Regions from separate parts of the Micromonospora rifamycinica genome, predicted to be linked through region 2. Evidence: riboswitches for the same ligand, from Rfam matches in the RefSeq annotation. Region 2 holds a riboswitch; each other region holds the start of a gene.
The links. Region 2 has a riboswitch for cobalamin ahead of GA0070623_RS02860 (peptidase). Riboswitches for the same ligand answer to the same signal wherever they lie in the genome.
Positions count from the first base shown of each region.

Region 1: another riboswitch for cobalamin. It lies ahead of cobN (cobaltochelatase subunit CobN); the one in region 2 lies ahead of GA0070623_RS02860 (peptidase).
Region 3: another riboswitch for cobalamin. It lies ahead of bluB (5,6-dimethylbenzimidazole synthase); the one in region 2 lies ahead of GA0070623_RS02860 (peptidase).

Region 1 covers NZ_LT607752.1:1,232,483-1,236,685, reverse strand. Annotated here, with positions in the region: gene GA0070623_RS05260 (MFS transporter) at 1-531, shown strand, start outside; gene GA0070623_RS05255 (aldo/keto reductase) at 605-1,504, shown strand; gene GA0070623_RS05250 (hypothetical protein) at 1,594-1,929, shown strand; cobalamin riboswitch at 2,148-2,324, shown strand; gene cobN (cobaltochelatase subunit CobN) at 2,612-4,203, shown strand, end outside.
Region 2 covers NZ_LT607752.1:678,223-682,425, forward strand. Annotated here, with positions in the region: gene GA0070623_RS02850 (cell wall anchor protein) at 1-306, opposite strand, end outside; gene GA0070623_RS02855 (hypothetical protein) at 669-1,154, opposite strand; gene GA0070623_RS02860 (peptidase) at 1,187-2,230, opposite strand; cobalamin riboswitch at 2,332-2,504, opposite strand; cobalamin riboswitch at 2,675-2,879, shown strand; gene metE (5-methyltetrahydropteroyltriglutamate--homocysteine S-methyltransferase) at 3,112-4,203, opposite strand, start outside.
Region 3 covers NZ_LT607752.1:1,965,252-1,969,454, forward strand. Annotated here, with positions in the region: gene GA0070623_RS08005 (hypothetical protein) at 1-195, shown strand, start outside; partial or broken gene GA0070623_RS08010 (DUF4291 family protein) at 392-736, shown strand; gene GA0070623_RS08020 (hypothetical protein) at 1,360-1,659, opposite strand; gene bluB (5,6-dimethylbenzimidazole synthase) at 1,778-2,422, opposite strand; cobalamin riboswitch at 2,459-2,657, opposite strand; gene GA0070623_RS08030 (MerR family transcriptional regulator) at 2,802-3,218, shown strand; gene GA0070623_RS08035 (SDR family NAD(P)-dependent oxidoreductase) at 3,281-4,081, shown strand; gene GA0070623_RS08040 (dihydrofolate reductase family protein) at 4,155-4,203, shown strand, end outside.

The DNA.
Region 1 (4,203 bases), 550 kb from region 2:
GCGTTCACCGAGGGCAGCGCGAACGACTGGCTGGCGGTCGCCTTCGTCGACGGCTACGGGGTCAGCGAGGCCGCCGGCGCCGCCGTCTTCGGGGTCTTCGTCGCCGGTATGACCATCGGCCGGACCGCCGGCACCGTGGCCATCGACCGCTGGGGTCGGGTGCCGGTGCTGATCGGCACGATCCTGCTCGCCGCCGCCGGCTCGCTGCTGGCGGTGCTGGCCGGTTCCGGCCCGCTCGCCGTCGTCGGGGTGGTCCTCTGGGGGCTCGGCGCGTCCCTCGGCTTCCCGGTCGGGATGAGCGCCGCCGCCGACGAGGAGGACCGGGCGCCGGCCCGGGTCAGCGTCGTCGCGGTGATCGGCTACACGTCGTTCCTGGCCAGCCCGCCGCTGCTGGGTCTGCTCGGTGACCGGGTCGGCATCCTGCACGCGCTGCTGGTGGTGCCGGTGCTGCTGATCCCGACGCTGGCCCTGGTGCCGGCGACCCGCCCGCCCGCCGGCCCGAAGCCCACCGCGCCGACAGTAAAAAGCTAGCAGTCACCGACCGTCACCGGTATCGGCTGCGCGCCCGATCACCCGGGCGGCCGGTGCTGGCTAGGGTCGCCGGATGCCGACCGAGATCACCGCCGCAGCGGCGGACCGCTGGACCCTGGGTGACCGCACCGTGCACCGACTGGGGTTCGGCACCATGCGGATCACCGTGCACCCCGACCGGGACCGGGCGGTGCGCCTGCTGCGCCAGGCCGTCGACCTGGGGATCGACCACCTCGACACCGCCGCCTTCTACGTCTCGCCGGGTGGCACGCTGGGGGTCGGCACCGGCCCCGCCCGGTACGCCACCGAGCTGATCCGCGCCGCGCTCGCCCCGTACCCGGAACACCTGGTCGTCGCCACCAAGGTCGGCATCCGGTACGACCCGGCCCTCGGCGTGCACGAGGAGGCCGGCCCGGCGCAGCTGCGCGCCCAGGTGGAGGAGAACCTGCGTCGCCTGGGCCGCGACCACCTCGACCTGGTCAACCTACGGATCGTCAGGCGCCCGCCACCGGACTCGATGGCGGAACGCTTCGGCGCGCTGGCCGAGATGCGCGACGCCGGACTGATCCGGCACCTGGGCCTGTCCAACGCCCGCCTCGACCACCTCGACGAGGCGCAGGGCATCGCCCCGGTGGTCTGCGTGCAGAACAACTACGCGCTGGACAACCGCGGTGACCAGGACGCCCTGATCCGCGAGTGCGCCGCCCGGGGGATCGCCTACGTGCCGTACTTCGCGTTGGCCGGGGCCAACCGGGAGGGCGGGGCGCGCACCGACCACGCCCCGGCGGTCCTCACCGTCGCCCGCGCCCACCACGCCACCCCGCAGCAGGTACGGCTCGCCTGGATCCTGCACCAGGGTCCGCACGTGCTGGCCATCCCCGGCACCGGGGATCCGGCCCACCTGGTCGAGAACGTCGCCGCCGGCGCGCTGCGGCTCACCCCCGACGACCTGACCGCCCTCGACCGGTCGTGACGGGTTCGCAGCAGAATGTCACCGAGTTCGCAGTGTCCTACCAGGTAAGGATGCTGCACTGGAGGGACGCCGAGGAGAGGAGCGGGCAGATGGGCTGGATCCACCGGCGGCCCTGGGTCGCCGAGAGCATCCCGACCAGGCTCGACCGGGAGGCCACCCGGGAGGACCTGACCGCGTTGACGGACTTCGTGACCACCCACCGTGGGGTGGAGTTCTATCTGGAACCCGAGACCACCGCCACCGACACCACAGTGGTGGCGATCGCGCACGACGGGGAGTGGATCCGCCGCCGTACCGGCTCCCCACGGGCGGCGGCGAAGCTGGCCCACCGGCACGCGGTGCCCCTCTACGAGGCGGCGAAGATCGGCTATCCGGAGCGGATGCGCGCCTGGAACCGGCTCCACCCCGAGCGCCGCGCCCGCTGACCGCCGCCCCCGCTGACCGCCGCCCCCGCTGGGCGCTGCCCTACTGAGCGCTGCCCCCGCCGATCGCCGCCCCCGCCGACCGCCGCGACCACCGACCGCCGTAGCCACCTGCCGCCAGCGGCACGGCTGCGGCGGTCGGTGCTGTTCGGCCTCGTCACGGGGGCGCCGGGAGCGCCGCCCGGCCGGCTGCCGCCGTTGACCCGGGGTAAGGAGTGTGGCAGCATTCGCGGCCTGACGGCAGTGAAGGAAGTCGGTGCGATTCCGACGCGGTCCCGCCACTGTCACCGGGGAGCGATCCCCCCTCGTGGGTCACGACCGTGCGTGTGCGGTTGGAAGGCCGGGGGTGAGCGTCGATCCGGGAGCCAGGATACTTCGGCCGTCGGAGAGAACCCCAGGGCGTGGACACCCGAGGAGGACCCGATGACGCGCAGCGTCGCCACCGGCCCGATGACGGCCGGTGATCCCCGCAGCATCGCCGAGCGTGTGCCGCCGCGTGCCGGCACCGTTCCCACCGTCGGCCGTCGCCGGGTCGGTTGGCCCGCTGGACACCGCTGACGCCCGGTCCGGTCGTCCCGCCGTCCGGCGGGGTGGTCCTGACCCCCGTCGCCGCTGACCGGCGTCCCTCCCGCCCCGACCGGCCCGGCCGCGTGGTCGAGCCGCTCGTCACTCTCCGGAGCCGCACGTGCACATCCTGCTGCTGTCCACCGCCGACACCGACCTGCTCGCCGCCCGCGCCAGCGCCGCCGACTACCGGCTCGCCAACCCCACCCGGGTCGAGCTGGACGCCGTGCCGACCCTGCTCGACGGGGTGGACCTGGCCGTGGTACGACTGCTCGGTGGGCGGCAGACGTGGCCGGACGGCCTCGCCGCGGTGCTCGGCTCCGGCGTGCCCACGATCGTGCTCGGCGGCGAGGCGGTGCCCGACGCGGAGCTGATGGCGGCCTCGACGGTGCCCTCCGGAGTGGCCACCGAAGCCCTGTCCTACCTGGTCGAAGGGGGTGCGGAGAACCTCGCCCAGCTGGCCCGGTTCCTCTCCGACACGGTCCTGCTCACCGGCGAGGGCTTCGCCCCGCCCACCCCCACCCCGCCCTACGGCATCCTCGACCGCCGCCCCACCCCCCGCCCGGCCACCGGGCACGGGGGACCATCGGACGGCGGCGGGCGGCCCACGGTGGGGATCGTCTTCTACCGGGCGCACGCGCTGGCCGGCAACACCGGCTTCGTCGAGACCCTCGCCGACGCGGTCGACGCGGCCGGCGGCGACCCGCTGCCGATCTTCTGCGGCTCGCTGCGCGGGCTCACCCCCGGCGACGGACCGCTGGACCTCTTCGCCCGGTGCGACGCCCTCGTCGTCACCGTCCTCGCCGCCGGGGGGACGGTCGCCGCCGACGCCTCCGGCGGCGGCGACGAGGACGCCTGGGACGTCGGCGCGCTGGCCGCCCTCGACGTGCCGGTGATCCAGGCGCTCTGCCTGACCAGCACCCGCGAGCAGTGGGCCGGCAGCGACGCCGGGCTCTCCCCGCTGGACGCGGCGATGCAGGTGGCCATCCCCGAGTTCGACGGCCGGATCGTCACCGTGCCGTTCTCGTTCAAACGGATCGACGCCGACGGGCTGTCGGTCTACGCCGCCGACGCCGAGCGGGCCGCCCGGGTCGCCGGGATAGCCGTCCGGCAGGCCCGACTGCGCCACCTGCGGCCCGCCGACCGGCGGCTGGCGATCGTGCTCAGCTCCTACCCGACGAAACACTCCCGGGTCGGCAACGCCGTCGGGCTGGACACCCCGGCCTCGGCGGTGCGGCTGCTCGCCGCCCTCGCCGCCGCCGGCTACCACCTCGGCGACGCGCCACCGCCCACCGACGGCGATGCGCTGATCCACGCGCTGATCGCCGCCGGTGGCCACGACGTCGAGTGGCTCACCCCGGAGCAGTTGTCCGCCGCCGAGGCCCGGGTGCCCGGGGAGACCTACCGGCGCTGGTTCGACCAGGTGCCGGCCGACCTGCGGGACCGGATCCGGGAACACTGGGGCGAGCCACCCGGCGGGCTCTACACCGACGGCGGGGACATCGTCCTGGCCGGGCTGCGCTTCGGCAACGTCACCCTGCTGATCCAGCCGCCACGCGGCTTCGGCGAGAACCCGATCGCCATCTACCACGACCCCGACCTGCCACCCAGCCACCACTACCTGGCCGCGTACCGGTGGCTGGCCGCACCCGTCGCCGACGGCGGCTTCGGCGCGGACGCGGTGGTGCACCTCGGCAAGCACGGCACCCTGGA
Region 2 (4,203 bases):
GTAGCTGTTGTAGGACCGGACGTGCGCCGCGACCTGCCCGGTCGCCGCCTGTCGCGTCGGTGCCGACCCGCCGGTGGCGGACATCGCGATGATCCCGTCGATGGTCAGGCCCCAGTCCTGGCCAGCGTACGGTCCGGGCAGCGTGCCGTCGGCGAATTCACCGGCCAGCCACGAGGTGGCGTCACGCGCGGCGGCGGCATCGGCCGGGGCGGGTGCGGCCACCCCGGCCAGGGGCACGGCTGCCGTGACGACGGTCGTCGCCACGATCGCGCCGAGACCGGTGGCGAGACGCCGGGACAGAAGCATGGGAGTGCCTTTCGCAGAGCGGTCGGTGAGAACTCCGGAACACACCCTCCCCGGACCCGTCATCCCGCTCCGCGCGCTGCGGCGAGCGGGGTGAACGGACCGTCGACGGCAGCCCGGACCTCACCCTGTAGACCTCGACAGTGGAAGCCGCTCGTCCCGGGCGGGGCATTCCGGCTCGCGAGAGGACCCCTCGCTCACGGTTGCGGGTCAGCGCCGGCCTCTACCGGCTTCCCCCCACACGGGACGTATGCAGTTGAGCACCCGGCGCACCGGATGTCGACACGGTACCGCCCTGGCGTCACAGGACGCCAGGGCGGCAGCCGGCAGCCGACGCACCGGCCACACCAGGGCTGCGGTCCGGGTCAGGGTGCGGCGATGCTCGGCGCGGCGCCCGCCCCGAACGCCCAGCCCTCGACACTGCCCGGAGCCGGGTTGTAGCCGCTGGCGCCCGAGGAGCTGTAGGACCACGACCCGCCCGCCGGGGCATGCCAGTACGACCAGTAGGCGGTGGCCGGCGGCGTGTTGACACACGGGTCCGTCGCGGCCGTGGGCTTGCCGTTGATCCGGCAGACGAACGCCAGACCCCAGCGCGAGGTGCCGGTCACCGTGAAACCGGCCCCCTGCAGGGCGGCCACCCCGGTGGCCGGGTCGCCCAGGGCACAGGCGACCTGCACACCCCCGCCGAGCGCGGCGAAGTCGACAACGACGGTGACCCCTGAGGTGCCGGTGCAGGCTGCGGCGTGCGCCGCCTGGGGCGCGGGCTCCACGGCGGTCAGGGCGACGGCGGCGACGGCGGCGGCCACCAGGCTGGCGAGCCGTACACGGACGATGGATCGGAGACGGAACACAGGTCCTCCCGGGTTCGGGTCGGCGCGACAGGTCAGGGACAGGTGAGCACCGGTGCGCCGGAACCGGCGGTCGCGGCGGAGAGCGTGGCGTAGCCGTCCCCGGTCAGGCCCAGGACGGCCTGACCGGTGGCGCGGGTGGCGGTGGCCGGGTCGAAGGTGCCGTCGTCGAAGTCGACCGCGCCCCGGTCGGCCGGCGCTGCGCCGCAACCCACCTGCAGGCCGACCAGGAACGCCCGTGCCCGCGCCCAGGCCAACGGCCGGTGGCCGGTGCGCAGCGCCTGCGCAGCGAGCCCGGTGCTGTTGGCGTTCGGGACGCCCGACGAGTCGGCGAAGCTACCGTTGGCGCCCTGCACCGACACCAGCCAGCGCAGCCCGGCGGCAGCGGCGGCCGGGCGGCCCGCCGCCTGGAGCGCCTGCACCGCCAGTGCGGTGGCGTCCACATCGGAGGTGCACACCGGCTGGGCGGGCAGCAGCGGGTATCCGCCGTCCGGGCAGCGGGTCCCGGCCAGCCAGGTGGCGGCGGTTCCGGGCGCACCCTGCGCGGTGCGGTCCAGGGCGAGGATCGCGAAGGACTGGCTGAACGCGTTGCTGTAGTTCCCGTACGCCGACCGGTCGGTGAACCGGCCGCTGGACGATTCCAGCCCCCGCAGCCGGGCGATCAGGTCCACCCCACCGACGTCGGTCGGGTCGCCCCCGCGTACCTGCACCGCGAGGGCGAGTTTCGCGGTCGCGCCCACGTACGCCTCGGTGCCGCCGTCACCGACGTAACCGTCGCGGACGTCCGGTCGGGTGACCCAGGCCAGCGCCCGTGTCCCGAAGTCGTCGGCGACACCGGCGGCGGCGAAGGCGAACACCGCGTCGAGGGTCAACCCCTGGTCGGGGTAGGCGACGCCGTCGAAGACCACCTCGAATCGTTCACCGTCGACGAGTTGCCGCGCGAGCCAGCCGGCGGCGGCCCCGGCCCGGTCGACGCCGGGATGTGCGGGTACGGCGGTCGCGGGCGTGGCGAGGGTGAGAGCGACGAGTACGCCGCAGAACAGGGCGAGCAGGCGGTGCCGGCTCAGGCGGACGACCATCGGAAGCGCCTTTCCGGCCCGGCGGTCGTCAGAACCCGGACGACCACCACCGGCAGGCAGGATCGACCGGCCTCCGACCCGTGGGCCACGACGGGTGGGGAACGGACATCACGCGTGCGGCGGGTATTCGGGCTCGCCGTCAGGGTGTCTGCCACCTCGACGACCTACCGTTGCGGGCCAGCGCCGGACTTCGACCGGACTTCCCCCGCGCACGCGTTGCTGCAGTTGTCGCGACAGTCTGATCTCCCGCGACACCGGATGTCAATGCGCAACCAGGCGAACACGGCTGGTGAGAGTTGGCACAATGGTCGTCCATCCCGGACGAAGACGACCGTACTCGCACCACCCGACGCGAACATGGTCACCGACGGCGCATTCACTCACTGCCGCCCCCGGTAGGTGACGCTGCGGCAGGAAGCGCCGCCGTGTCGGAACCCGACGCGATATCGTGACACCGCAGTCGGTCCGCCACGCCCACCAGGTGGCGGCGCAAGCGGGAACCCGGTGCGAGACCGGGACTGCCCCGCAGCAGTGAGTGGGAACGACCGCCGCCATCAGCACTGGACCCACAGGGCCTGGGAAGCCACGGCCGGTAGGCCTGAGCACGACGCCCACGACTCCGAAGACCTGCCCACTGCCCACGTGCATCCGCACGCGGAGAGCTCGGCGACCTTCGCGGGCGGGTCGGCCATCGGCGACAGCACGACATCCGGTGCTGCGCGCGACCGCACCGCTCCCTGTCGAGTTCACCCGACTCGGCAAAGGAGACGGACACCAGCCGCACCCAGGGCACTCACCCGAGCCGCCCGGGCCTGCCCGTAGGCGGAATGCGCAGGAGGTACGGGCGGACTCCGTGAGGGAGCCCGCCCGTACCTGCCCGATCAGCTCCGGCGGACCTCGATGGCGGCTGCGACCAGGTGTCGGAGGGACGCCTCGACTTCGGCGTAGGTACGGGTCTTCAGACCGCAGTCCGGGTTGACCCACAACCGCCGGGCGGGCACGGCCGCGACGGCCCGGTGGAGCGCGTCGACCACCTCATCGTGGGGCGGGATGCGGGGCGAGTGGATGTCCCACACCCCGGGGCCGACGCCCCGGCGGTAGCCGATCGCGGCGAGGTCGTCGAGGATCTCCATCTTCGAGCGGGACGCCTCGATGCTCGTGACATCGGCGTCGAGAGCGTCGATCGCGGTGATCACCTCGCCGAACTCGCTGTAGCACAGGTGGGTGTGGATCTGGGTGTCGTCGGCGACGCCACTGGTGGCGAGACGGAACGCGTTCACCGCCCAGTCCAGGTACGCCGTCTGGTCGGCCCGGCGCAGCGGCAGGGTCTCCCGCAGGGCGGGTTCGTCGACCTGGATGATCCGGATCCCGGCGGCCTCCAGGTCGCGGCACTCGTCGCGCAGCGCGAGCGCGACCTGGTCGGCGGTGTCGGCCAGGGGCTGGTCGGTACGGACGAACGACCAGGCCAGGATGGTGACCGGGCCGGTGAGCATGCCCTTGACCGGGCGGTCGGTCAGCGACTGCGCGTAGGTGGACCACTCGACGGTCATCGGGGCACGGCGGGCCACGTCCCCGTGGATGATCGGCGGGCGGACGCACCGGGAGCCGTAGGACTGCACCCAGCCGTGCGTGGTGGCGGCGAAACCGTCGAGCTGCTCCCCGAAGTACTGGACCATGTCGTTGCGCTCCGGCTCACCGTGCACCAGCACGTCCAGGCCCAGCCGCTCCTGCAACCGGATGACCTGCTCCACCTCGGCGCGCATCCGCTGCGTGTAGCCGGCGTCGTCGAGAGTGCCGGCGCGGTGTGCGGCACGGGCCCGGCGCAGCTCGGTGGTCTGCGGGAACGAGCCGATCGTGGTGGTCGGCAGGTCCGGCAGCCCCAACCGTTCCTGTTGGCGGGCGGCCCGCTCGGCGTAGTCGCCGCGGTGCCGGTCGGTGGGGCGCAGCGCCGCCAACCGGCCGCGTACGTCATC
Region 3 (4,203 bases), 1.3 Mb from region 2:
TTGGTGCTCACCGGCAGCCGCGAGGCGTTCGAGCTGGAGGCCGACCAGGTCCGTGCCCTGGCCGAGGAGTGTCCCGCACACCGCGCCCCGGAGACACACTGCTGCGCCGAGATCGGTATGGGCGTGAACCGTTGCCCTCCCCACCAACGGCGGCCGTACGCCACACTGCACGCCGAGTACTCGTCGACAGCCTGAGCCACCCCGGAGACAGCTGCGCCACTCCTCCTGCGGCATGTGCGGACACTGCGGTCGGTCGAGGCGACGGGCCGGTCCGGCCGGCTCGGCTCGGCCGGGCTCAGCTCGACGTGGCTCGGCTCAGATCGGCCCGCTCGCGGTCGCAGGGACCGGAATCCGGTGGACCGGTCGGGTCCTGGTCGTCGAGGATCGGCGGGTGTCCGCTCCCGTACGTCAGATCCGTGCTCGCTACTCGGCTGCGACCATCACCGTCTACCAGGCGTACCCGCCGCAGATCGCCCTGCCGTCGGTGTCGGCCGGTCGTTTCGTGGCCCCCTTCAAGCGGGACCGGATGACGTGGATCAAGCCGTCCTTCCTGTGGATGATGTACCGCTGCGGATGGGCCACCAAGCCCGGACAGGAGCGGGTGCTGGCCATCGAGATCACCCGCGAGGGGTTCGAGTGGGCACTGGCACACGCCTGCCTGAGTCACTACGACCGGAACATGCACGGCGACAGGGCGAACTGGTCACGACAGCTGAGGAGCAGCCCGGTCCGGCTTCTCTGACCAGGCTTTCGACCGCATCGGCCAGCTCGGAAACCTCCCGACGGCCGTCGAGTTCCACGGTGGCGCCACGTCGCAGCAGCGGCTCCACGGTGTGCACGTACCGGGCGATCTCCGCGCGCTGCTCAGGCATCCTCCCATACGGGTTGCTCCGGTGGGCGACCCGTCGGAGGAGGACCTCCAACGGTGCGCTGAGCAGGACGATGTGCTGGAAGCGATGGTAGAAGCGGACCTGGTTGTCCACCGTCCCGGACACGACCAACTCGCGATGCCGAGCGAGCAACCCGCTCATCCGGTGCTCGTCCCAGGTCCCGTCGGGCAGCTCCCGGCCACCGTAGTCCGTGTCGACGGTGCGGAAACCCCGGCGGCGCAACTCATCGAGCACCGTGGTCTTACCCACGCCCGTACGGTACCGGGCGACGAACGTCCGCTACGTCACCTCCGGACACCCCGTGACAGACCGTCGCGGCGAGGGATTCCGCGGAGCCTCCGGCACGGCGTCGTTCGGTCGCGCGACGCCATGCCGGATCAGTCCCGTGGAGACGGCCGCCGTGACTCCGGCGGCCTGGAGTACCGGAACCTGTCCGGCGTACGCGTGAGTCGTGCGTACGCCGGACGGCTCACTGCCAGGGGCCGCTGCGGCAGATGAACCGGGTGGTGCCGCTGTACTGGGTGGTGCTGCCGTCGTAGTAGCTGTAGCTGGCCCGCACGGGGTGCCCGAGGTTGCTGGCCGGGCAGGCGGCGAAGAGGGTCGGACCGGCGGTGGTGAAGGTGCCGACGCTGCCGGAGTACCAGGTGATGCTCCAGGTCGTCGTGCCGGTGCTGCTGGCGTCGCAGAGGAACTGCGAGGCGCCGGACTCGCAGAACGGCGCCGGGGCGGCGGCGAGGGCCGGGGCGGCCCCGGCAGCGGCGAGGCTCACGGTGGCAAGGGCGGAGGCGGCCAGAACCTTGACGGTGGTACGCAGGAAACTCCTCCCACGGTGATCGAGAAGTAACTCACTGCTACACCAGGGTAGCCGCCGCATAGGCGTACCTGGATTAGCTGTTCGGTCCATCAGCCACCCGCTGCCGCCAACGGTCGTGGTGCACCGCCTCGGCGAGGGGCCTGCGCCGCCGCCACCCGTGCCGTTCCAGGTCGGGCACCGCCTCCAGGTGGGTGACCGGGCCGACGCAGAGCCAGGCCACCGGCCGGATACCGGCCGGCACCCCCAGCAGTTCGGCGAGGAACGGCTCCCGGTAGAAGGACACCCACCCGACACCCCACCCCTCGGCGGTTGCGGCGAGCCAGAGGTTCTGGATGGCCAGACAGACCGAGTACAGACCGGCGTCGGCGATGGTGTGCCGCCCGAGCACGGCCGGACCCCCGCGCCCGGGGTCATAGGTCACCACGATCGACAGCGTCGACTCCAGCACCCCGTCGATCCTGATTCCGGCGAACCGCTCGGCCGCCGCGCCGTCCAGACTGGCCGCGAACGCCGCCCGCTCGGCCTGTACGTGCCGGTGGAACCGGCGACGGACGGCCGGATCCCGCACCAGGATGAAGTCCCACGGCTGCGAATAGCCGACGCTGGGTGCGGCATGAGCGGCGTCGAGAACCCGGTGCAGGGTGTCGGCCGGCACCGGCTCCCCGGTGAACTGCGCCCGGACGTCCCGGCGGCGATGAATGGCGTCATAGAGTTCCACAGGCAGGCTCCCGCTGCGCTCGGCCCACCCCGGTGGGTGGGCGGTCGACGCGAGGCCGGTCTTCGGACTCCCGGATCGACGCCGACCCGTCCGCCTTCCCAGCCGTACGGCCAGTGGCTGCGCTCCTCGCGCCTGGACGGTCGCTCCCCGGTCACCGCGGCGGGCCCGTGCCGGATTCACACCGGCTTCCCGATTCTCCCCGCACCCGCGGGGCACCTCGCACGATCGTGCCGTCGGCGATGCTAACCCGCCTCGACGACACAGGTCGACCACGCCCCGGCACAGCGGTCACGGCTCCGGAGACGGAGCTCGGCACGGGTCGCGTGGCCAGCGCTAGATTTGACGTTCACACGGATGTCAGGGTTGACCGGGGGGTCGGATGCGGATCGGTGAACTCGCCAGGCGCACCGGCGTGAGCGCCCGGTCGCTGCGCTACTACGAGCAGCAGGGCCTCCTGACCGCCGTCCGCCTCGGCAACGGATACCGGGAGTACGACGAGCAGGCGGTGCTCCGGGTCGCCTTCATCCAGGATCTCTACGGTGCCGGAGTACCGTCGGAGGTCATCCGGGAGATCCTCCCGTGCTCCAGCGGCCGGCACCCCACCGGCGACTGCTCCGCACTGTACGAACGGGTCCGGCAGATCCGTGACCGGCTGGCCCAGCAGGAGCGTCTGATCGGACAGCGACGGGCGATGCTGGACAGCTACCTGTCCGGTGCCGCCTCTCCCGCCGACCTGGCCGTGCCGTCCCGGGGCACGGCCGCACCCGCTCACCACGTTCCCCCAGGTCCCGTGTAGCGACGGGCACCTCCCGGCGCATCTTGACCTTGACACTGATGTCAGTGTCTAGCGTGAGCGGCATGACAACCGCATCCGACATGAAGGACCGCTACGTCCTCGTCACGGGCGGGTCGAGCGGCATCGGCGCGGCGATCGCGGACGAGTTCGCCGGCCGTGGGGCGAACCTGGTGCTGGTCGCCCGTGACGCCGGGCAGTTGGAGAGGACCGCCGCCGACCTGCGTGAGCGGCACGGCGTCACCGTGCTGAGCGTCGCGCTCGCCCTCGACCGACCCGGCGCTCCCCGCCACCTGATGGAGATCGTGCGCGAGGCGGGGGTCGAGGTGGAGGTGCTGGTCAACAACGCCGCCGTGGGCTCGCGGGCGATGGTGGCGGACAGCGACCCCACCAGGTTGCGTCAACTGGTGGACCTCAACGTCGGTGCCCTGACCGAGCTGACCACCCTCCTCGTCGCCGGCATGGTCCACCGCGGACACGGCTCGGTGGTCAACATCGCCAGCACCGGCGCCTACACGCCGGCGCCGGTCATGGCGGCCTACGCGGCCTCGAAGGCCTACGTCCTCTCGTTCACCCGGGCTTTGTGGGCCGAGACCCGGGCCAGCGGCGTCAGGGTGGTGGCGGTGAGTCCCGGGCAGACCCAGACGCCGATGAACCCTCGGCCGGGCCGTGACAAGCGTCAGCCCGCTCAGGTTGCGCGCACGGTGCTCGCCGCGCTGGAGGGGACCGGACCGGCCGTGGTCGACGGGGGCCGCAACAAGGTGGCCACCGTCCTGATGTGCATGGTGCCCGCGCGGCTCATGGCCACTCTCGCGCTACGGATGATGGCGCGTGGCGGGGCTGCGGCCACGGCGTCTCCACACTGACAGTGCCCCGACACGGGTCCGAGGTGCCGATCGTGCCCGGACCGACGACGTCGGGACACTAGACTCGCCGGCCATGGGAATCCTGACCTTCAGCCTCAACGTCACCCTGGACGGTTGTGTCG